Regions from separate parts of the Klebsiella sp. KE9456 genome, predicted to be linked through region 1. Evidence: predicted binding sites of a transcription regulator. Region 1 holds the regulator's gene; each other region holds the start of a gene.

The links. Region 1 encodes Fur, which represses iron uptake genes when iron is present. Its sites were predicted from a motif close to ATAATAATGAGAACNACTATCAA; they were not measured.
Region 2: the regulator Fur is predicted to act here: its motif matches at 2,095-2,117, upstream of ABK821_RS09635 (TonB-dependent siderophore receptor).
Region 3: the regulator Fur is predicted to act here: its motif matches at 2,772-2,794, upstream of efeU (iron uptake transporter permease EfeU).
Region 4: the regulator Fur is predicted to act here: its motif matches at 3,899-3,921, upstream of ABK821_RS17575 (TonB-dependent siderophore receptor).

What each region holds. Positions count from the first base shown of each region.
Region 1 is NZ_JBDYQK010000005.1:166,975-173,063, reverse strand. Features, by position in the region: gene tcuB (tricarballylate utilization 4Fe-4S protein TcuB) at 1-402, opposite strand, end outside; gene tcuA (FAD-dependent tricarballylate dehydrogenase TcuA) at 389-1,792, opposite strand; gene tcuR (tricarballylate utilization LysR family transcriptional regulator TcuR) at 1,890-2,816, opposite strand; gene fur (ferric iron uptake transcriptional regulator) at 2,943-3,389, opposite strand; gene fldA (flavodoxin FldA) at 3,816-4,346, opposite strand; gene ybfE (LexA regulated protein) at 4,496-4,789, opposite strand; gene ybfF (esterase) at 4,923-5,696, opposite strand; gene seqA (replication initiation negative regulator SeqA) at 5,881-6,089, shown strand, end outside.
Region 2 is NZ_JBDYQK010000008.1:325-6,413, forward strand. Features, by position in the region: gene ABK821_RS09635 (TonB-dependent siderophore receptor) at 1-2,057, opposite strand, end outside; gene ABK821_RS09640 (zinc ribbon domain-containing protein) at 2,551-2,769, shown strand; gene xseA (exodeoxyribonuclease VII large subunit) at 2,776-4,146, opposite strand; gene guaB (IMP dehydrogenase) at 4,305-5,771, shown strand; gene guaA (glutamine-hydrolyzing GMP synthase) at 5,840-6,089, shown strand, end outside.
Region 3 is NZ_JBDYQK010000017.1:14,943-21,031, forward strand. Features, by position in the region: gene putP (sodium/proline symporter PutP) at 1-137, shown strand, start outside; gene ABK821_RS17220 (DUF3574 domain-containing protein) at 844-1,278, shown strand; gene ABK821_RS17225 (NupC/NupG family nucleoside CNT transporter) at 1,387-2,571, opposite strand; gene efeU (iron uptake transporter permease EfeU) at 2,845-3,675, shown strand; gene efeO (iron uptake system protein EfeO) at 3,728-4,855, shown strand; gene efeB (iron uptake transporter deferrochelatase/peroxidase subunit) at 4,860-6,089, shown strand, end outside.
Region 4 is NZ_JBDYQK010000017.1:83,944-90,032, forward strand. Features, by position in the region: gene ABK821_RS17565 (NAD(P)/FAD-dependent oxidoreductase) at 1-521, shown strand, start outside; gene ABK821_RS17570 (glycine zipper 2TM domain-containing protein) at 902-1,441, shown strand; gene ABK821_RS17575 (TonB-dependent siderophore receptor) at 1,610-3,787, opposite strand; gene ABK821_RS17580 (TetR/AcrR family transcriptional regulator) at 4,183-4,827, opposite strand; gene bhsA (multiple stress resistance protein BhsA) at 5,076-5,333, shown strand; gene ABK821_RS17590 (L,D-transpeptidase family protein) at 5,566-6,089, opposite strand, start outside.

The DNA.
Region 1 (6,089 bases):
CAACCCTATCGCGAGGAGCAGAAAGAGGCTCAGACCAAAAACTAACGCCAGCGCCACGGTTATGCCCGCCCGACGGTACAAGGCGCTGAAGGCGGCGGGCAGGGCGTAATGCTGCCAGGTTTCAAGCCGTACTTCCGCCATCGCTTTCGGCACGTTAATCGCAAATTCATGAGGCGGCGCATACTGACACGCGTGCAGACAAGCGCCGCAGTTATGGCACAGGTTCGCCAGATAGTTAATATCGGCTTTACCGAATTCCAGGCGCTGGGTCATCGCCGGGAACACAGCGCAAAAACCTTCGCAGTAGCGGCAGGCGTTACACACCTGCATCACTCGCCCGACTTCAGCTTCCGGCTCAGTGAGAATGTGTGCTTCGATGATCAACTTCTCAAGCTGCTTCATGACGCGCCTCCTTCTGTGCTGCCAGAGCGGCCTCTTTTCCGGCGATACGACCAAAGGTGGTGCCGATGGACATGCCGACGCCAGCGGTATAGCCTTTGCCCAGCACGTTGCCCGCCATCATTTCGCCGGCGACAAACAGATTACGGCTCGGTTGTCCGGCAAAGTGCACTGCGGCGCGTGCGTTCACTTTCAGTCCCAGATAGGTGAAGGTGATGCCTGGTCGCAAGGCATAGCCATAGTAAGGCGGCGTGTCGAGCGGTCGTGCCCAGTGGGTTTTTGGCGGCGTCAGCGCCTTCGTTGCGCAGTTATCCAGCGTGGTATGGTCGAATTGCCCGGGCTGGCAGGCTTTATTGTATTGCGTTACGGTGTGGGTTAAGCGTTCGCCATCCAGCCCTAACTGGCGCGCCAGTTCCGCCAGCGTATTGGCCTGCGCGCCGGGGAAGACCGGCGGCATAAAGTGGCCGATCGCTTTGCTGTCGATAATGGAATAGCCAATTTGCCCCGGCTGGTGGGCGACCAGACGCCCCCAGATGGCGTAACGTTTTGGCCAGAAATCTTCCCCTTCATCATAAAAACGCTCAGCGTCACGGTTGACCACCACGCCCAGCGATACGCAGTCCACGCGGGTACAAATCCCGCCGTCATACAGCGGCGCTCTGGCATCGATCGCCACGCAATGTGACTGGGAGGGATCGCCGATAATGTCCGCCCCGGCATCCATCATAAATTTGAGCAGGACGCCCTGGTTAAAGCGGGTGCCGCGAATGAGAAAATTATCCGCTGGCCACTCGCCGCGTTCGTTTTCACCCCACGCTTCCCGCAGCCATTCGCGGTTAGATTCAAATCCTCCGGCGGCGAGGACACAGGCTTTAGCTTCAATGCGTTCCTCTCCCGCCAGTGCCGCCACGAACTCGCCGTTATGCAGTTCAAGCGCCTGCACTGGCATGTTGTAGCGAATTTGCACCCCCAGCTTTTCTGCACTGCGATAATAGGCATTGACGAGAGCTTTCCCGCCGCCCATAAAGAAGGCATTGGTACGTGCTACATGTAGCGCGCCGGAAAGAGGGGGCTGAAAGTTAACGCCGTGCTGGCGCATCCAGTCGCGACATTGTGAAGAGGTACGGATCACCAGTCGCGCCAGCGCTTCGTCGGTATTCCCTTCGGTAACGCGGCGGAGATCCTGCCAGAACTCCTCTTCGGGATAGCTCTCGACCAGCACATCCTGCGGCGCATCGTGCATGCAGCGTAAGTTGCGGGTGTGTTGCGAATTTCCGCCGCGCCACTCCCGGGGGGCCGCTTCAAGCAGCAGCACGGAGGCTCCGCTCTCACGGGCGGTCAAGGCGGCACATAATGCGGCGTTGCCTCCGCCAATCACCAGGACATCAATCATCGTATACTCCATTACTATTTAACTGATTGTTAAATTTGTAATTAAAATGTATACGTATAAGTTGTGTGGGCGCTATGAGGCTCTGCTAAAGAGTTCTTTAGTTAGCGTAAAGTGTTGCTCCAGGCCAACCGCCTGTATCTACCAGGTGACGCATGACCTTCGTCAGCACGACGCGGGCGGCGAGGCCCGCAGGGGTAAGCTCATCATCAGAAAGGCTGACCAAAAAGTTGGGGCGACTCAGTATCGGATTGTGGATGCCGATCACTCTGAGCGCCTCTTTATCAAGATGAGAAATTGCGGCGCCTGGCTGTAGCGTGGCGCCGAGCCCACTACGAACGGCGTGCATCAACAAGGTCAGGCCGTCAATTTCTGCTGTAATTTCAACCTGAAACGCATTTTCCTGACAAATTGCTTCCAGTCTGCCACGCAGACCATGACCGGGACTGGGCATAATCAGGGGAATACTGGTCAACTCTGCTGGGGTGATGATCTCATCAGAAATTTCAGCCAGCAGAGCGTGTGCGCCAATCAGAAACAGTCGCTCTTCAAGAATCGGCCTGGCGCTCCAGCGCAGCATTTTCTCTTTCTGGAACACCACGGCTAAATCAATCTGCCGGGTATTGATCATCCGTTCCAGATTACCGGAAAGGCTTTCCACCAGATGCAGACGCACATCCGCATAGTTTTCCCGCATCGCATGGATAAAAGGTATGCCGAGGACAGAGGCGGTGCTGGGGGCCATGCCGACGCTGACGTGTCCTGAGAGACGCGCTTCCCGCGCGGCGAGAATAGCATCGTCAGCATGACGCAGCGCCAGCTGAGCCTGGGAATAAAAGGCCAGTCCGGCACTGGTGGGCGTTACGCCGCGAGAAGTGCGTTGCAACAGGCGAATGGCAAGTTCGTTTTCCAGCCGCGTCATCTGCTGGCTGAGTGCCGAGACGCCGATATTAAGATCGAGCGCCGCACTGCCCATACTCCCGGTTTCCACAATACGGACAAAGTAGCGTAGCTGGCGAAGCTCCATTTCGATTCTCCGGAAGAGGTCAGACAGAACTTACATGAGATTAGCACAGGGATGGCGGGGAGCGCGTGGGCGAGTTCAACAGATAAAAAAGCCAGCCTGATGCGGCTGGCTTTTCAGTGCGACATATTACTTGGTGTCGTGAGCGTGCTCATCTTCGCGGCAATCGCCTTCCGCACAGTGGCCGTACAGGTACAGGCTGTGGTTAGTCAGACGAATACCGTGTTTGGCGGCAATTTCACGCTGGCGCGCTTCAATGGAATCATCACTAAATTCGATCACTTTGCCGCAATCGAGGCAAATCAGGTGATCGTGGTGATGTTGCTGCGTCAGTTCAAAAACGGATTTACCGCCTTCGAAATTATGGCGGGTAACGATGCCAGCATCGTCAAACTGGTTCAGTACGCGATAAACGGTTGCCAGACCAATTTCTTCCCCCATATCAATCAGGCGTTTATATAAGTCTTCCGCGCTGACATGATGGTTATCCGGTTCCTGCAGGACTTCCAGGATTTTTAATCTCGGAAGGGTCACTTTCAGGCCAGCTTTCTTTAATGCGGTATTGTTGTCAGTCATGCGGAATCTGTCCTGTTGCTAAACGATCTACTTCCATGAGCGGAAGTAATACAGAGAATAACCCGATGTAATGCGTATCATTATAGAACTGCCATGGCGAAATGAAAACCGCAAGCATCGGGCCTTGTATACTGTCAAAAACGAGGCATTCGCTGCAAAAGCACTTTACGTGACCTCGTTAAATCAGAGGACATTGTACAGATATGTGATTAAAAGTTAAAAACTTGTAGCTATATCTTTGATTGCTTTTGTCTATTAATGCAAAAAAATCTGTCGATTATGTTGTTTATCCCCTCACTAATTCAAGTTGCAGGACAAAACGGTTAACCGTTTTGAACAGCGCTTGCGCTGGCCTCGCAGGGCAAGGCCCGGGGATGAGCGAGTATTGTCAACGCAGATGCAACAGACCGTATGACGGGTACAGACTCAGGCATTCTTGATTTCTTCAAGATGCAGTTCTTCAGAAATCTGTTTTACCCATTTGTCGACACGTTCATTAGTCAGTTCCGGCTGACGGTCTTCGTCGATAGCCAGGCCGACGAAGTGGTCATCATCGACCAGGCCTTTAGACGCTTCAAAATGGTAGCCAGCTGTCGGCCAGTGACCCACGATAGTCGCGCCGCGAGGCTCAATGATATCGCGGATAGTCCCCAGCGCGTCACAAAAATATTCTGCGTAGTCTTCCTGATCGCCGCAGCCAAAGAGCGCGACCAGCTTGCCATTGAAATCTATCTCTTCCAGCGTAGGGAAAAAATCATCCCAGTCGCATTGGGCTTCACCGTAATACCAGGTCGGGATGCCGAGCAGCAGAATGTCGTGGCCTTCCAGATCTTCTTTGCTGCTTTTGGCAATGTCGTGGACTTCAGCAACATCTTTACCAAGCTGCTTTTGAATCATTTTTGCAATATTTTCGGTGTTGCCGGTGTCGCTGCCAAAAAAGATGCCGATGATAGCCATGAGTAAAATAACCTCTTGAAACTTAATGATGTGGTAATGGCTTAATGCCTGCAGATAAGGGCAATCATAGCAGAACTGAGAAGGGCGCGGAAACAGCAATCGCGCCCAACTGCACACTCTGCTACATGAAAGGTTATTTTTTGAAGGTTTCAGGCGTTATCGTGGCTGCGCATGGCCGCCAGTTGGTTCATCAGTATCTCTTCTATCAGATCGCTGCGGGTCATACGACGGGCTTCGGCCAGCTCATTCAGCTCATCGACGATATCGGCATTCAGTTTTAACTCAACGCGCTTCAATCCGCGAACTTTATCGCGTTTAAGCTGATTGCGTTTATTGATGCGCAGTTGTTCATCGCGTGAAAGCGGATTGGTTTTCGGTCTACCCGGCCGACGCTCAGTTGCGAACAAATCTAATGTCGTACGGTCCGTTTGTTCTTTTGCCATGATTCAGAGTGACTTCGGGGGAAACAAGCTGTCGGGTATAGCCGACGCAGATAGCGCGCCATCATACATCAGGCAATGCGATGCGCCAACGACCGCAGACATTCTGCCGCGCGGTCGGGCAGATTTTAGCCAGTTATGCGCCGAGGGTGAGCAAATATCGGCGAATTGCCCGTATCACGGCCTCCGGCTTTTCGGCATGCACCCAATGCCCGGCACCGGCAATGACGTGCGCCCGGGCCTGGGGAAATTGCGCCAGCAGGGCATCGCGGTAAGCATCGGTCACGTAAGGGGAGTTGCCACCGGGGATAAACAGCGCCGGGTGAGGCCAGGCCGGGATAGTTTGCCAGCCGACGATATTGTCATACTGCTCCCACAGAGCCGGTACGTTAAAACGCCACTGGCTATCGACAAAAGACTTCAGCAGAAACTGAATCACCCCTTCTTCGTGAAGGTGCTCGCGCATAATCACTGCTGCCTGTTGGCGAGTACTCGCGCCGGCATCGGTTACGGCATTGATGGCGGCGAAGATTTCATCATGACGGCGGACGTGATAATTCACGGGGGCGATATCAATGATCACCAGACCTGCAATGCGTTCAGGAGCCAGCGCGCTTAGCGCCATGACCGCCTTGCCGCCCATAGAATGGCCAATAAAGACCGCTTTTTCTATCTGACATTCATTGAGGGTATCCAGCAGATCCTGCGCCATCGCGGCATAGGTCATTTCCGGCGCGCGCGGCGAAAGGCCGTGGTTTCGCATATCAACCTGCAAAATATCGTGATCGGCGACCAGATCGCGGGCGAGGATCCCAAGGTTATCCAGGCTGCCAAAAAGGCCGTGGACCAGGACGACAGGGGGATGATTATGCGGATTCTGTGCAGATTGTATTCGGCTATTTAATTTCATGGCAAAGTTCTTTTTTTCGCTCCGTCGGGTTAGGGTATTATGTTGGACATTCTGCCATTCGGCTGCAAGAACCGGAAGATTTCCGAGTTTTGCCGCCATCCTGGTTTGACGCTATCCGCGGTTGGGATTTGCCCCTATAATCCCGACAACTTGTATTCAGAAAAAGATATCGCACTGGATTAAGATGAAAACAATCGAAGTTGATGATGAACTCTATAGCTATATTGCCAGCCACACCAAGCATATTGGCGAGAGCGCATCCGACATTTTACGGCGCATGTTGAAGTTTTCCGCCGTTCCTCAGTCCGCTGCACCGGTAGCGAAAGCTACTCCGGCTCCCGCGCCAGCGCCTGTCGTTGAAGTGAAACCCGTTAATCCTCTGAAAGATAAAGT
Region 2 (6,089 bases), on a different contig from region 1:
ATACTAACGCCAGCGGTAACCGAACGCCCCGGTGCGGGTTGACGTCCCCACGGGCTGGTGTCTATTCCGCGGAACCAGTAATCACGATTAAAGAGATTATTGATACCAATATAACCGTTCAAAACGGTGTTGCCGGATTTGTAGAGATCGCGGCTAACCTGTGCGTTCCATACCCAATAGGATGGCAGTTGTCCTGCTGAGCCGGTGCTATTTTCATCAAGCGTGTTTGCTGCATCGGAATAAGATTTACTGAAGTAGTAACCCGCGAGAGTAAAGGTTGTACCACGCCAGTCATAATTACCGTCGAGTGTTACCTGATTGCGCGAGGCGTATGGCACTTCTTTTCCTCGGTTGACGCCATTACGTTGTTCTGCCTGCAGATATGCGTACCCTGCATGCAATTTTAGCCCGCTAACCACGTCTGGACTCCAGAACCCTTCCAGCTCAATCCCCTGATGTCGGGTACGGCCTATATTGAGATAGCTGTCTGATGTGCTGTCGTAAGAGATTTGATCTTTATAGTCGATCCGGTAAATATCCGCATGCAGGCTGATATTTTTTGTCGGCGTATAGCGCACGCCGCTTTCATAGTTCCAGGCCAGCTCCGAGTTGACATCTCCGCCTTTTACAATTTGCGTGACCTGTACGGGGCGAAGGCTCTTTTGCATATCAGCATACAGGAACCATTGCGGCGTCATTTGATAACCTACGGTCAGCCCGGGTAACCACTGGTCGTCAGGGGAAGAGGTATGCAGACCCGTATTGTTGTCAGTGTACTTTTCGCTGACATGTTCGAAACGCATACCCGGAGTAATAGTTAATGAATCATCGAAGAGTTTTATGGCGTCGCTGATGTAACCGGCCCAGGCCTTATCATTAAAACTCCAGTCGCGGGTTACCGCGGTTGTACCTGTGGCGAGGGTTTTCTGGCGTACCTGATAATCAATTTTTTCACTGACAAAACGACCACCAATGATCCACTGTTGATTGACGTTATCGCCCGTAATATCCATGCTCAGACGTGGCTCCGTACCCCATACCTTAAAGTGTCGCGGAGAGTTTTGTACGATGTCTGCAGGTAGCGAAGGGTTCCATGTCTGCCCGGAGACTTTACTCATTCCGACATGAAAATCGCGATCGGAGTTATGCCCGAAAAATAGCCAGTTAAATTCGGCAGAGTCGATGATTCCCAGGGATCCTAATAGCTGGTTATAGACAGCGCTGTAGCGTTTGGTATGGCCATCATAATCGTCCCACGGACGAGTGCTCTGCCTGCGATCATGCTGATAGTCCTCAGCCGATAGCGCGCCGGCGAGATCTGCATGTGCATCGTAGTATTGGTATGAGAGGTTTAGGGTTGTGTCTTCATTGATGTTCCAGAGACCTCTTATGCGGAAATTTTGCACTTTACTGTCGCTGTGTTCGCGGAAAGAGTTACCTTTTACCTGATTGGCTTCAACCTGCAAGCCAAAATCATCGTTCAACATTCCGCCAGTTCTCAGGTAGGTGTCCCACAGGTTGCGGCCCTTACCATAAAAGGTGGCTCGCTCTGAGATCTCATTCTCCCATTTCAACGGGATGGGTTTACTGATCAGATTTATTACGCCGCCGACATTGTTGGGACCGTACTGTACAGCCGCACCGCCGCGAACCACATCGATACGGTCAATGGTGGCAAATGTCACCGGGAAAAGCGACATTCCCTCTTGTCCGTATGGTGCCAGCGCCAGGGGGATCCCATCTTCAAGGATTTGCGCTCGGCCGCTACGACTGTCGTACAAACCGCGGATCGCGATTTGTGGCAGAATTCCGGTCCCCGTTTCATCCTGAATTTTTACTCCGGGAACGCGCTGTAGGGCATCATCCAGTGTGCGATTCGCCCCTTTTTCTAATTGTTCATTGCTGATAACGGTCCGGCTTCCGGCCCATGTTTTTACCGCTTCAGCGCGAGAGTCACCGAGGATGTTGCCATTAACTACGATTGTTTGTTCAGCAGCGGCGCTGGCGTTTCCTGCCATCAGGAGTGTTATTAATGTTGCTATCTTCGAGTACTGCATTTTTATCCCTGAATAATGGTTGTTATTAATAATGATTTTAATAAACATTATCATTATTAATTGTGGGTCGGTATCTACCCGAAAATGAAATGATGTTGTCAAGGGTTGGTTTGGTGTCCTGGTTAAAGGGCGGATACGGTGTGTAATACGACAGGTTTCAGTGAGAAAAGCAGGAAAGACGCGCCACAGAGAGTGCGATTACTGTTGAACTTAAATAGAGACTTAACCTAAATCAAAATTTTTGATAAAGATGTTTAAAGTTTATGAATAAAACTATTTTATGGGGCAATTATTAGGTTGTTCCGGTCCACTGGACGAAACCGTCGGAAGTGTATCTCTCATCAGCAGGTTGCTGTGCGGTAACGGATACCAGGTGAAAACAAAAAATGCGCTATTTTCACCATATCAAACCGAAAAGGCAGTTATGTACGCAGGCTTTATCAAACCTGAAACATGATAAAATCGCGCAAGACCAACTTCATCAGGAGTCACTATGGAATTTGATTGCCCCGTATGCCGCGCCCGGCTTGAGGTACAGGCCAATAGCATTCATTGTGAGCATTGTGCGAAAGATTTTGCAGTGGAAGCTCGCTGCCCGGAGTGCCATAAGCCGCTGGACGTTTTAAAAGCCTGCGGCGCGGTGGATTACTTTTGTCAGAACGGACACGGGCTGATTTCGAAAAAACGCGTTGAGTGGGAAGCGGTAGAGTAACTGGCCTTACTTCTTTTTTACCCGGGTTTTCTTCACCGGCGTAACCGTTTTTACCTCGCTCTCTACCCAACCATCGTTCAGGCGAGTGGTGAGGAGATCGCCTTCGCGTACCTGTTTGGTCTGCTTCAGCACGGTACCGTTGCTGGCGGAAGTCACGCTATAGCCGCGGGCGAGGGTGGCCAGTGGACTGACGACTTCCAGGTGCGTGACCATATTACCGAAGCGTTCGCGCTGTTCAGCAAGTCGTGCACGGATGTTTTCCGCCAGTCGGTATTCGAGTTGCTGAATACGGCTCTGGGCACGGTGAATACGCGGCTGCGGGTTTTGCTGATTCAGGCGCTGTATGGCGCGCTGCTGGCGCTGGTCGTCGCGCTTCATTTGCGCCTCAAGGGCGAAACGCATGCGCTGACGCAATCTTTCCAGTTCCGTTTGCTGGCGAGCCAGCCGCAACTGGGGATGCTGCTGTTGCAGGCGGTGAAAAAGCTGGGTAAAGCGACGATGGCGGTTGGCAAGGAAGTAGTCCATCGCCATTTCCAGACGCTGCTGCCCGGATTGTATCTGGCGCAGCAGCTCCTGCTGGTTACGGCTGACAATCTCCGCCGCGGCGGAAGGCGTTGGCGCCCGTAGATCAGCGACGAAATCAGCGATAGTGACGTCGGTTTCATGGCCTACCGCGCTGACGATTGGAATTTGACTGGCAAAAATCGCCCGCGCGACCCGCTCGTCGTTAAAACTCCATAAATCTTCCAGTGAACCGCCGCCGCGCCCGACGATAAGCACATCGCACTCCTGACGTGCGTTGGCCAGCTCAATGGCGCGAACGATCTGCCCTGGGGCGTCATCGCCCTGAACGGCGGTCGGGTAAATAATAACCGGTAGCGAGGGATCGCGACGCTTGAGCACCTGCAAAATATCGTGCAGTGCGGCGCCGGTTTTTGACGTAATAATGCCGGTGCAGTGTGCCGGTGAGGGGAGGGGCTGTTTATGCTGCTGATCGAACAACCCTTCTGCAGACAACATCACCTTGAGCTGCTCATACTTCTGCTGAAGCAGACCTTCACCTGCTGGCTGCATACTTTCAACGATGATTTGATAATCGCCGCGTGGTTCGTAAAGGGTAACATTCGCGCGCACCAGCACCTGCTGCCCGTGCTGTGGGCGAAAAGTGACGCGGCGGTTGCTGTTGCGGAACATCGCGCAGCGCACCTGAGCGTTATCGTCCTTTAAGGTGAAGTACCAGTGGCCTGATGATGGCTGGCTGAAATTTGAAATCTCGCCGCTAATCCATACCTGCCCCATTTCACGTTCCAGCAGCAGACGAACCGCCTGATTCAGGCGACTTACCGTGTAAATTGAGGGTGACTGGGATGGAAACATGTGAGCAAGATCAAATTTTAAATCAGCAGGTTATTCAGTCGATAGTAACCTGCTCAGAGGGGATCGCAAGTATTATTTTCAAAAAAGGGTAGATGCAATCGGTTACGCTCTGTATAATGCCACGGCAATATTTATCCACCCTGGTCGAGATATTGCCCATGCTACGTATCGCTAAAGAAGCTCTGACGTTTGACGACGTCCTCCTCGTTCCCGCTCATTCAACCGTTCTGCCAAATACCGCCGATCTCAGCACTCAGTTGACGAAAACCATTCGTCTGAATATTCCTATGCTCTCCGCAGCAATGGATACCGTGACCGAGGCGCGTCTGGCAATTGCTCTGGCACAGGAAGGCGGCATCGGCTTTATTCATAAAAATATGTCCATCGAGCGCCAGGCTGAAGAAGTCAGGCGTGTGAAGAAGCATGAGTCCGGCGTGGTAACCGATCCGCAGACCGTCCTGCCGACCACCACGCTGCGGGAAGTGAAAGAACTGACCGAACGTAACGGTTTTGCGGGTTATCCGGTGGTGACTGAAGACAACGAACTGGTCGGTATTATCACCGGTCGTGATGTGCGTTTCGTGACCGATCTGAATCAACCGGTTAGCGTTTATATGACGCCGAAAGAGCGTCTGGTCACCGTTCGCGAAGGTGAAAGCCGCGAAGTGGTGTTTGCCAAAATGCATGAAAAACGCGTTGAGAAAGCGCTGGTCGTGGATGACAGCTTCCATCTTCGCGGCATGATCACGGTTAAAGATTTCCAGAAAGCGGAACGTAAGCCGAACGCCTGTAAAGATGAGCAGGGCCGCTTACGTGTTGGCGCCGCAGTTGGCGCAGGCGCGGGTAACGAAGAGCGCGTAGATGCGCTGGTTGCTGCGGGCGTTGATATTCTGCTGATCGACTCCTCTCACGGTCATTCCGAAGGCGTATTGCAGCGTATTCGTGAAACTCGCGCTAAATATCCTGATCTGCAGATTATCGGCGGCAACGTTGCCACCGGCGCGGGCGCGCGGGCGCTGGCTGAAGCGGGCGTGAGCGCGGTGAAAGTAGGGATCGGTCCTGGCTCCATCTGTACCACGCGTATCGTCACCGGCGTGGGCGTTCCGCAGATCACGGCAGTATCCGATGCGGTTGAAGCGCTGGAAGGTACCGGTATTCCGGTGGTTGCTGATGGTGGTATCCGTTTCTCCGGCGATATCGCCAAAGCGATTGCCGCAGGCGCGGCGGCGGTAATGGTTGGCTCTATGCTGGCCGGTACCGAAGAATCCCCGGGCGAAATTGAACTTTATCAGGGGCGTTCTTATAAATCTTACCGTGGTATGGGTTCCCTTGGCGCGATGTCCAAAGGCTCCTCCGACCGTTACTTCCAGAGCGACAATGCTGCCGACAAACTGGTGCCGGAAGGTATCGAAGGCCGCGTCGCCTATAAAGGCCGTCTGAAAGAGATCATTCACCAGCAGATGGGTGGCCTGCGCTCCTGTATGGGGCTGACCGGTTGTGGTACTATCGATACACTACGGACCAAAGCGGAATTCGTGCGCATCAGCGGCGCGGGTATCCAGGAGAGCCACGTTCACGACGTGACCATCACCAAGGAATCCCCGAACTACCGGATGGGCTCCTGATTTTCATCGCCCGGCCATGTGCCGGGCGATTTATTTAACCTGTATCACTTGCCTCGGAATTATCGTCAATGACGGATAACATTCATAAACATCGTATTCTTATCCTGGACTTCGGTTCTCAGTATACCCAACTGGTTGCGCGTCGCGTGCGTGAATTAGGTGTCTATTGTGAACTGTGGGCATGGGACGTGACTGAAGCTCAAATTCGTGAGTTCAATCCTAACGGCATCATTCTTTCCGGTGGCCCGGAAAGCACTACCGAAGATAACAGCCCGCGCGCGCCGGAGTATGTCTTCGAAGCAGGCGTGCCGGTATTTG
Region 3 (6,089 bases), on a different contig from region 1:
GTTTCATTTTCGGCAGTCTGGGCATTGTGGTCTTTAGTCTGCTGGGGAGCGCCCCCTCCGCTGAGATGCAAAGACGCTTTGCCGAAGCGGACGCGCATTATCACTCCGCGCCGCCGCAATCCGCGACCGCAGAATAATCCTCAGTACTGACCTGCGCCCGCGTTATGCGCAATGCGGGTCAGTTAAGGGGTGTCAGTTGTGTTTATGGCTGGCTGAGCGGTTCTGTTAATCGGTGGTTATGGCGAAAATGGCATTTTTCGTTTTCGCCCATTCAGATTCCGTGGTCTGTTCCGTTCACGATAAATTCGCGGATATTCGTTATATCCACAGCGTGTGAACGGGCAGGGGGACGTTTCGCCCGTCCCCCTGCACCCCCGGCATTGCGCTGAAAACCTGCCGCTGCGCGGTCCGCTCCACTCCGGCTTCATCTGGCGGACCGGGCGGGACTCGACGTCCCTGTCTCGACCCGCCCTCTGGCCGCCGTCCTGGCGGCCAGTCCTGGATGCGCGCCTGCGTTCCCGCCAGGTTTCCTTGATGCGCCCAACCCCCATGCGGTGAGTCCGTTATTCGTCAGTGGCTTTTCAGAGGCTGAAAATTATAAAAAGGTTATATCCTTTATATTTCAGCCCGTATCAGCTCAGTAAGCGAATCAACTGAATCAGATTTTCGTTTAAACCACCGATAATGCGATTGCCACAGGCAAATAAAACAAAAGACAACACCGATGATTTGCTTAAGTGAACGGCATTGCGCGTTATGCGGGCTTTGTTTTATCTCAGCCTCTTGCTAATTCTTTGAAAATACGCTGATATCTCAGCTCGAATAACAATAGAGGATAGCAAAATGAATTTCAGACAAGGTGCGATGGCACTGGTTTTGGCAGGGATTTTAAGCGGCTGCGTGGCACCTGCCGCGAAAACCTCGTCGATAGCGGATACCAGCGCTTGCCCGGCGGAGAACAGCATGATTCAGACGACGCTTTATTTCGGTTTAAGCCGTCCGGCAGGAAAAGATATCACCGCTCAGGAGTGGCAGCAGTTCGTTGATCGCGACGTGACGCCGCGTTTTCGCGATGGTCTGACGGTATTTGATGCCCGCGGTCAGTGGCTGGGCCATGACGGCGCCGTTGCGCGCGAGCAGAGCAGGGCGCTGATGTTGATTCATGGCAAAGAGGATAAGAGTGAGGAGGGGATTGAGGCGTTACGCACGATCTATAAATCACGCTTTGCGCAGGAGTCAGTGATGCGTGTCGATCAACCGGTCTGCGTTCACTTTTAGGGGGACGCCTTTGTTATATCGCCCGCTAGCGGCCCGCGCTGACCGGGCATGGGCGATGTGGTCGCCAGATCCCCCGGTCGCGTTGACCGGGGAAACCGGGACTTGCGGTTACAGCACCAGCCCCGCGAAGCTGGCAGAGAGCAGGCTGACCAGCGTTGCGCCATACACCAGACGCAAGCCAAAGCGGGAAACAATATTCCCTTGTTGCTCATTCAGTCCTTTGATCGCGCCGGCAATAATGCCGATAGAGGCGAAGTTGGCGAAAGAGACCAGGAAGACCGACAAAATACCCAGTCCGCGCGGTGTCATGCTGGCGGCGATTTTTTGTAGTTCAATCATGGCGACAAACTCATTGGCGACCAGTTTGGTTGCCATAATAGCGCCTGCGTTAAGCGCATCGCTTAGCGGAATCCCAATCAGCCACGCCAGCGGATAAAAAACGTAGCCAAGGAGCTGCTGGAAGCTCAGGCCAAACAGGGTGGCGAACAAGGCATTAATCGCGCTAATTAAGGCAATAAAGCCAATCAGCATCGCCAGAATAATCATCGCCACTTTAAAACCAGCAAGAATATATTCGCCGAGCATTTCAAAGAAACTCTGGGATTCATGCAGTTTTTCCAGTTTTATCTCTTCCTCACTGCCAGGGCGAGTGGGGTTAATTATCGACAGCACAATAAAGGTGCTGAACATATTCAGAATCAGCGCCGCAACGACATATTTCGCATCAAGCATACTCATATAGGCGCCGACAATCGACAAGGAAACGGTCGACATTGCGGTGGCCGACATGGTAAACAGACGGCGTGATGAGAGGTCGCCAAGGACGCCTTTATAGGCAATGAAGTTTTCTGATTGTCCGAGGATCAGCGAGCTGACCGCGTTAAAGGATTCCAGTTTGCCCATACCGTTAATTTTCGACAGCAGGGTACCAATCAGGCGAATGAAAATTGGCAGAACACGCCAGTGCTGAAGAATACCAATCAGCGCTGAGATAAACACAATTGGGCAAAGCACGCCGAGGAAAATAAACGCCAGGCCTTTTTCACTCATGCCGCCAAATACAAAGTTGGTCCCTTCTGCGGCAAAATGAAGCAGAGATTCAAAGAAAGTGGCGATATTTCTCACTAGCCACAGGCCGCTTTCGGCATGAAGAAAAAAGAAAGCCAGCGCAATTTCTATAACAATTAACTGGATAACATAGCGAATGCGGATTTTTTTACGGTCGTAACTGGCGAGCCAGGCGAGGGCAAGGATCACCACCAGCGCCAGCAGGAAGTGCAAGAATTGAGTCATGTTGTTCATTTCGAAGGTAAATAAGGCGGACATTTAGCCACAGCCTGCAGGCGGGGTAAATATCTGGCGCAAAAAATTCCTTTATCCGGCTGCGGGTCTCCGCGACCGCGTGATGATTCTGCAAGTCATTATTTGCTAGCGGGTAATTTACAAATCATCATCATTTTGTACACATTTCGCTTGTGTTTCTGGTTTTTGTAATGATAATCACTATCATAAATATTTACTTATCTTTGCATCTGCTGACGGTAATACACACTTAAGGATGTAGGCATGTTTGTCCCATTTCTCATCATGTTACGTGAAGGTCTGGAGGCTGCGCTGATTGTCAGCCTGATTGCCAGCTATCTCAAACGCACACAGCGTGGTAACTGGATTGGCGTAATGTGGGTCGGGGTGTTTCTCGCGGCGGCGCTGTGTCTGGGGCTGGGAATTTTTATCAACGAAACGACCGGCGAATTTCCACAGCGTCAACAGGAGCTGTTTGAAGGCATCGTGGCGGTAGTGGCGGTGTGCATCCTGACCTGGATGGTGTTCTGGATGCGGAAAGTGTCGCGCAACGTGAAACAACAGCTTGAAGAGGCGGTCGACAATGCGCTTCAGCGCGGGAATAACCACGGCTGGGCGCTGGTGATGATGGTGTTTTTCGCCGTTGCGCGCGAAGGGCTGGAATCGGTGTTTTTCCTGCTGGCGGCGTTTCAGCAGGATGTGGGGATCTGGCCGCCTGTCGGCGCGATGCTGGGCCTGGCGATGGCAATTGTATTGGGATTCCTGCTCTACTGGGGCGGCATCCGCATGAATCTCGGTCTCTTTTTCAAGTGGACCAGCCTGTTTATTTTGCTGGTGGCAGCCGGCCTGGCCGCAGGCGCCATCCGCGCATTCCATGAAGCGGGATTATGGAACTATTTCCAGGACGTTGCCTTCGATCTGAGCAACGTTATTTCGACACACACGCTGTTTGGTACTCTGCTGGAAGGGATTTTTGGCTATCAGGAAACGCCGACCATCAGCGAAGTGGCGGTCTACTTTATCTATCTGATCCCGGCGCTGGTGCTGTTCATTCTGCCGTCGGGCAATAAAACCACCGCATCACGTGTCGCTTAGTCGGGCATCGCGGATTTATATAGTTACAACATACTTATCGAAAGGAACGGTCATGATGAATCATTTTCGTCGCAATGCGCTGCAGCTTACCGTTGCTGCGCTGTTCAGCTCTGCTTTTTACGCTCAGGCTGCCGATATTCCGCAGGTAAAAGTTACCGTCACCGACAAACAGTGTGAACCGATGAACGTTACTGTGAAAGCGGGTAAAACGCAGTTCATCATTCAAAACCACAGCCAGAAAGCCCTGGAGTGGGAAATACTGAAAGGGGTGATGGTGGTGGAAGAGCGCGAGAATATTGCTCCCGGCTTTACGCAAAAGCTGACGGCGAATCTGCAGCCGGGCGAATATGACATGACCTGCGGCCTGCTGACGAATCCCAAAGGTAAACTAACGGTAACCGGCGAAGCGACCAAAGACGCGGCTAAAGCGGATGCGTTACTTAGCCTGGGCGGAGCCATTACCGCGTATAAAGCCTACGTTACCGCAGAGACCGCTGAACTGGTTAGTGGGACGAAAGCGTTTACCGATGCGGTGAAAGCCGGCGATATCGCGAAGGCAAAAGCGCTGTATGCGCCGACACGCCAGCATTATGAGCGCATCGAACCGATTGCCGAGCTGTTCTCTGACCTCGACAGCAATATTGATGCCCGCGAGGATGATTACGAGAAAAAAGCGGAAGATCCGAAATTCACTGGCTTCCATCGACTGGAAAAAGCGCTGTTTAGCGATAACAGCGTTAAAGGAATGGATAAATATGCCGATCAACTGAATGCAGACGTTCTCGATCTGCAAAAACGCATCAGTGAACTGGCATTCCCGCCTTCAAAAGTGGTTGGCGGCGCGGCGGATTTGATTGAAGAAGTGGCGGCCAGCAAAATTAGCGGCGAAGAAGACCGTTACAGCCACACCGACCTGTGGGATTTCCAGGCCAACATTGATGGCGCACAAAAAATCGTTAACCTGCTGCGTCCGCAGTTGCAAAAAGATAACAGTTCGCTGCTGGAGAAAGTGGATGCCAACTTCAAAAAAGTGGATGTTATCCTGAGTAAATATCGCACGAAAGAGGGTTTTGAGACCTACGATAAGCTGACGGACGCGGATCGTACGGCGTTGAAAGGGCCGATCACCACTCTGGCGGAAGAGCTGGCCCAGTTGCGTGGGATCCTCGGTCTGGACTAAGTCGATGACAGAGCAAAAAGATGATCTGAATGAACCGTCACGCCGGCGGTTATTAAAAGGGATCGGCGCGCTTGGCGGCGCGCTGGCCATCACCGGCGGTTGCCCGGTAGCGCATGCGGCAAAAGACAATAGCTCGCCGGGAACGTTGTCACCCAATGCCCGTATGGAAACTCAGCCGTTTTACGGACCGCATCAGGCTGGCGTGCTCACGCCACAGCAGGCCTCGATGATGATTGTGGCGTTTGATGTGCTCGCCAGCGATAAAGCGGATCTGGAGCGACTGTTTCGCTTACTGACCCAGCGCATCGCCTTTCTGACCAAAGGCGGGCCTGCGCCACAGACGCCGAATCCCCGCCTGCCGCCCATGGATTCGGGGATTCTGGGGCCGTGGATCGCGCCGGATAATCTGACGATGACCGTATCGGTTGGCCATTCACTCTTTGATGCGCGCTTCGGGTTAGCCAGTCATGCGCCGAAAAAGCTGCAAAAGATGACGGGCTTTCCTAACGATGCCCTTGATGCAGCGCTCTGCCACGGCGATCTATTGTTGCAGATTTGTGCCAATACGCAGGATACGGTGATTCATGCCCTGCGCGATGTGATCAAGCATACTCCGGATCTGCTCAGCGTTCGCTGGAAGCGGGAAGGCTTTATCTCCGATAGCGCCGCGCGAAGCAGAGGCAAAGAGACGCCGGTTAATTTGCTGGGTTTTAAAGACGGTACCGCGAATCCGCAGAGCACGGATAATGCGTTAATGGATAAAGTGGTGTGGGTCACCGAGGACCAGGGCGAGCCGGCGTGGGCGACGGGCGGTAGCTATCAGGCGGCGCGGATTATTCAGTTTCACGTTGAGTTCTGGGATCGCACGCCGTTAAAAGAGCAGCAAACAATTTTCGGCCGTGATAAACAAACTGGCGCTCCGCTTGGCATGCAGCAGGAACACGATGTACCGGATTACAGTAAAGATCCCGACGGTGATATCATTCCGCTTGATAGCCACATTCGGCTGGCAAACCCGCGCACGCCGGAGACCGCGTCCAGCCTGATGATGCGACGGGGTTATAGCTATTCGCTGGGAGTGACCCCTGCCGGGCAACTGGATATGGGGCTGCTTTTTGTTTGCTATCAACACGATCTGGAAAAAGGGTTTCTGACGGTGCAGAAGCGGCTTAACGGAGAGCCTCTGGAAGAGTATGTGAAGCCGATTGGCGGTGGTTATTTCTTTGTGCTGCCG
Region 4 (6,089 bases), on a different contig from region 1:
GCGAGTTTATTGATGCTGATCTGATGGTCTGGGCTGCCGGGATTAAAGCGCCGGACTTTATGAAAGAGATCGGGGGGCTGGAAACTAACCGCATCAACCAACTGGTGGTGGAAGCGACGCTGCAAACGACGCGCGACCCGGATATCTATGCGATTGGCGACTGCGCATCCTGTGCTCGTCCGGAAGGGGGTTTTGTGCCGCCGCGCGCGCAGGCGGCGCACCAGATGGCGACCTGTGCTCTGCACAATATTCTGGCGCAAATGAAAGGCAAACCGCTGAAATCATATACCTATAAAGATCACGGTTCGCTGGTGTCGCTCTCTAATTATTCAACCGTCGGGAGCCTGATGGGTAACCTGATGCGCGGCTCTATGATGATTGAAGGGCGTATTGCGCGTTTCGTCTATATCTCTTTATACCGTATGCATCAGATTGCCCTGCATGGTTACTTTAAAACCGGTCTGATGATGCTGGTTGGACGTATCAACCGTATTATTCGTCCGCGTCTGAAGCTGCATTAAAGTTCCCTGTCTCTGGCCGCTGTCCTGGCGGCCAGTCCTGGATGCGCGCCTGCGTTCTCGCCGGGTTTCCTTGGCGCGAACAACTCCCATGCGGTGAGCCCGTAATCAATCTGCGGCTACCCGGCTGCTGCATGCCATGAAAAAACAGGCGATATTCATCAGCCCTCGTACAGCATCAGAGCCGCAAATAAAACAGCATAAAACGCCGATGGCTCGCTTAACTGACCGGCATTACCTGCCAGAGGCCGGTTATTTTCTCGGATTCATCTTAATTGCACCGCTTTTACGGATCCGCACGCACTTTTCATCCTCTTTCTTATTTTCGAGCCTGACGTCTGAATTACAGAATGACGGACAATAGCAATAAAGGAGGATCTCCCGTGAATAAATCAATGTTGGCGGGTATAGGGATTGGCGTGGCCGCCGCGCTGGGCGTCGCAGCTGTTGCCGGTCTTAACGTGTTCGATCGCGGCCCGCAGTATGCGCAGGTGGTGTCCAGTACGCCAATAAAAGAGCGTATCAAAACGCCACGCCAGGAGTGCCGGAACGTCACCGTCACCCATCGTCGTCCGGTGCAGGATGAAAACCGTATCGCCGGTTCCGTTTTAGGCGCCGTCGCCGGTGGGGTTATTGGTCATCAGTTTGGCGGCGGACGCGGGCGTGATGTCGCCACCGTGGTGGGGGCGCTGGGCGGTGGCTATGCCGGTAACCAGATCCAGGGATCAATGCAGGAGGGGGATACCTACACCACCACGCAGCAGCGCTGCAAAACCGTGTACGACAAATCGGAAAAAGTGCTGGGTTATGACGTCACTTATAAAATTGGCGATCAGAAAGGCAAAATTCGTATGGAACGCGATCCCGGTAAGCAAATTCCGCTGGACAGCAATGGTCAACTGATTCTGACGAATAAAGCGTAAAAGGGGCATTTATCTCAGTACCCGGATAATGTGGGCTTACTTAATTCAGTGAGCCGGGTGACACAGCGTTGAACCCGGCTTGCCGCGCCCCTGTAAGAGAGAAATGGCCCAAATAACGCATAAGTAATGATAGTAGCCCCTCAGGCGCACAGGCTGAGGGGCGCTTTATCAGAAACTCAGAGAATAATTCAGGCCAAAGGTGCGGCCGCGTCCTTTGTACTCGTATAGCGCGCTGCTGCCGTAGGTCGGGCTGTAAAGCAACTGTGCGCGTTGCCCCCAGAGAGTGACATAGTCTTCATTGAGCAGGTTCTCAATGCTGAAGGTGAGCTTACCGAGAGGAAGTGCGTAGCTACCGATAAAGTCCACGGTATTATAACCGTCGAGTTTATTACCGCTGGCGTCGCTTAAATCAAACACCTGCTGGCTCTGTACCCGCAGCGACCACGGATCCGGCGTCCAGCCTACCCATACGGTGGCTTTTGATGGGGAGGCGAGCGTAACATCCCACTTCTGCCAGCGACCGTGGCTCTTCACCTGGGATTTCAGAACATTAAAGTTTGCCCCTGCAAGCCAGTCGCTGTTCGGGAAGACGTAATCCACCGCACCTTCTACGCCATAAATGCGACGTTTGTCCGACTGTACGTTAATCGTCATATCGGTACGGTTGACGGCGATGGTTTTGTCGGAAGTTGAGTAGTAAGCCGCCAGTTGGGTCCGCAGATTATCACCCGTGTAACGCCAGCCAAGTTCGTAAGAGTTGACTTTAATTCCCTGCAGCGGCGAGTCGCCGATGTTCACACTTGAGAGCAGTGGAAGGTGACCATTGACCGCTGCGCCATATTTTCCGATGCCGTAGTATTTACCCGGATCCGGTAGTTCAACGCCTTGAGAGAAGTTAAACCAGGTCTGCTGACGCGCGGTAAGATGGGCGACAATCCCGGCGTTAAATAAAACGTTATCGTAATCGGTTTTTCCGCCGGGAATCGCATCCGCTGAATTGGCCGCGCCGCTGGCGACAGCCTGTTGCTGGGCGTAACCTACGAAATCGTCGACCCGGTTTTCCGTCCACTGATAGCGCACGCCGCCGCTGAGGGTAAAGATATCATTCAGGTCATAGCTGGACTGCAGGAACGGCGCCAGGTTGGTAATACTGTAGCCAGGGTAGCGACCGGTGGTATAGATAGCCTGATTGCTGAGCCCGCCGGAAGACATCGCCTGGTCCAAATCAAAGAACATCTGGTTGGCATTGAAGGTTTCGTGGTCGGCATCCACTCCCCATGTCAGGTCCCAGCCATTCAGCGGCTGGCTATTCAGGGTTATTTTCGCGCCGTATTGATCGGTATCCTGCTTTGAAGAAGAGAAACTGCTGACCTGACCATTGCTGAGCGTAAGGAAAGGGTAAAAGGTCAGGGACTCGTCGCGATAATAGACCTGGCTTATCAGGTTCTGGCCGAAGAAATCGGCATCCGAGTACTGGAGACTCATCAGGTGGCGTTCAGTGCCGGGAACGCGGTCGGAATTCAGGCCGTTAGTGGTAAAGGCTTTACCCTTGCCGGTCACCGCCGACATATTTTCACCCAGGTACAGCCCGTAATCGTCACCCTGGCTTTTATAGTATTGGGTTATTAGCTGCAGTTGACGGTTATTGTCAATTTCAACGGTTCCCGTTGCCATCACATCCAGGCGATCGGAATGCTGAAGCCCGGTCTGAGTATTATCGAGGAGTAGCGCGTCGTTGTTACCATCATACCAGCCGTCAAAACGCTGATATGCCACGGACAGCCGACCGGAAGCGTGGTCGGTACCGCCGCTCACCGCTGCTGCGACGCGCTCGTCATGATCGTTACGATTGGCAAAGCCGGTTTTTCCTCCCAGTTCCAGGTCGACCTGGCGCTCCTGCTGGCCCTTTTTGGTGACAATATTGATAAGACCGCCGGTACTGCCGCCACCGTACAGCGATGTTGCTCCGGAGATCACCTCAATGTGCTCAATGTTAAAAGGATCAATGGCGTCGAGCTGACGGCTGTCGGTACGGGAGGAGTTCAGGCGAACGCCGTCAATCAACACCACAATGGCTCGACCACGCATATTCATACCGTAGTTGGTCCGTCCCTGGCTGCTGACGTCGATACCGGGGATCAACTGTGCCAGTACATCTTTGAATTCTTTACCGCCCTGAACCTGTTGTTCAATTTCCTGTCCTTCAATAACCCAGGTGGTCTGGGCCATTTCAGCGACGGTACGGTGCGTTCGGTTGGCGCTGACGATCATATTGTCATCAGCGGACCAGGCGGGGAGGGCGCTTGCCAGCAGCAGTGGGTTAAGCACCCAGAGACGTTTTTTCATGCTCATTCCTTTTCTGAATTTACGATATTGTTGTTTTAATTTCCGGCACAGGTGCACCGTTTGTTACAAACTGAAATAAAGAGAAATATTCAAGGCTGAAGTTTGCCCGTATTGATTATTGTTATCAATATCATTCTCGAAAATTAATCAAATAAGCTATTGAAAGTACTATTAAATGTGTGGTTAAGGCGGGAGGGGAAATTAAATGGAAAAGCCGGAAAGAAAAATCGGTGACAGTGATGATAAGCCTGTATCAGCAACTGCGCTCGCCTTTCTGCCGGGGGGCGGATGACGCCTTACCCGGCAAGGAAAATCACGAATATCAGCATGTCATGCAGTGAGCCAGTCCCGCACAGGCGAAGCGCGGCCGGAAAATTCCAGAATCCGCGCTTTTGTCAGACAGCCTGGTGGTGGAGAACCAGCGGCCACAGGCGCAGCGTCGTTTCGGCGATTTGCATGATTTTAGTGAAATCAGCGCCTTCCCGGGCACTGATCGACATCCCTTGTAATATGCAATTGAGGAACTGCGCCAGCTGATTTACATCGCCGTCTGGCGGTAATTCACCACGGCGCTGTCGCTTCAGAAGAAACTGGGTGAGTGTCTGTTCCTGCATTGCGTGCCGTGATTTTACGGTATTGGCAATATCGGTAGATGAGGCCGCCAGCGCCGCGGAAGTGTTGATCATAAAGCAGCCGGCTGGTGTTTCTTTGCTGGTGAAACAGGTGGCGACGGCGGTGAAATAATCGCGCAATGCCTGATCGACGGATTTGTCTTCATCAAGCAGTAATGCTTCATGTCTGGCGGCAAAACGAGAGATATAGCGATCCAGCACTGCGCGAAACAATCCCTCTTTATTTACAAATTCGGCGTATAGCGTTGGGGCTTTAGCGCCCGTCGCCTCAACCAAATCGGCGAGAGAAGTAGCTTCATAGCCGTGCTTCCAGAAGAGTGTCATGGCCTTATCCAGCGCCGCTTCCCTGTCGAACACTTTAGGTCGGCCACGGCTTTTTTTTGTGCAACTTTGAACATCAGTTGTCATGGTGCCGTTGTACCTGTGTTGGTATGTTGAAAGGGTATTATAAAAACAAACCTTACCGGCTACCAGCACTGTCAGATTAAAAATAAATAATTCATATCCGTATGAATTTCAAACTGTTTGTTAATATTGTAACGTTCATTATGAAAATGGTTTGACGCGTGATTTGCTTCACATTATCATTTATTTATCGATCGTTAATTTAATGTGTTGGTTCCAACAAAATCATTCATCTGCACAGGTATATCATCATGAAAAATAGCACTGTAGTTGCCATCGCCGCTGTCCTTAGCTCACTCTCTTTCGCCAGCTTTGCGGCGGTTGAAGTTCAGTCAACGCCGGCAGGGCAGCACAAAATCGGCACCGTTTCCGCCTCAGCCGGGACTAACCTGGGTTCGCTGGAACAACAACTGGCGCAAAAAGCGGATAAGATGGGCGCAAGCGCTTACCGTATTACTTCCGTCTCCGGTCCGAATAACCTGCACGGGACAGCAGTGATCTACAAATAAATTTGAGGCATGGCGTACACCCCTTCGGTTAAACGCTATTGGCCGCGCATAACCCGATTTGATGGTCAGCCAGAAGCGAATACTTAATCGGGGGTTCGGGGAAAGCGATATCGTGTTTCCGCGCATGGGCTCGAAGGCCGATGAAGGCCGCCTGTTTTTATGGCGCTGAACAGGCGGCGGGCTTCATCCGGCAAGGTGGCAGACAGACGATGAAAGTCTGTGGAATCGTGACCTATAGCGACTGTTGGGTAACGTAATCGTCGCGGGTGACGTCAACCGGCATTCCTGAACGCAGCGCCATGGCGCGCACCATCACCTCTTCATCGGTTAACGGCGACTGTTTAAAAGCCTGCATGCTGTCGTCAAGCGTCATCGGCAGCGTTCGCGGATCGTCATCAATATGCTTCGACAGCGGCTGATGAATTTCCACCAGCCGGGTACCGTTGGGCTCAACGGAAGCCTTCACTGGCGTATTAATAATCGTGACTTTTGTTCCCGGCGTTATTTCGTTGTACAGCGTTTTAATGTCGTCATCGCGCAGGCGGATACAGCCGGAACTAACGCGCATACCAATACCGAAATCCGCGTTGGTGCCATGCAGCAGATACACGCCGCCGTATGCCGCCAGACGAATGGCGTGATGACCCATCGGGTTATCGGGTCCGGCGGGTACCACGGCAGGTAGTTCAATGCCCATTGCTTTATAACGGGCGCGGATATTGGCCGTTGGCGTCCAGGTGGGGTTAGCGCGTTTAT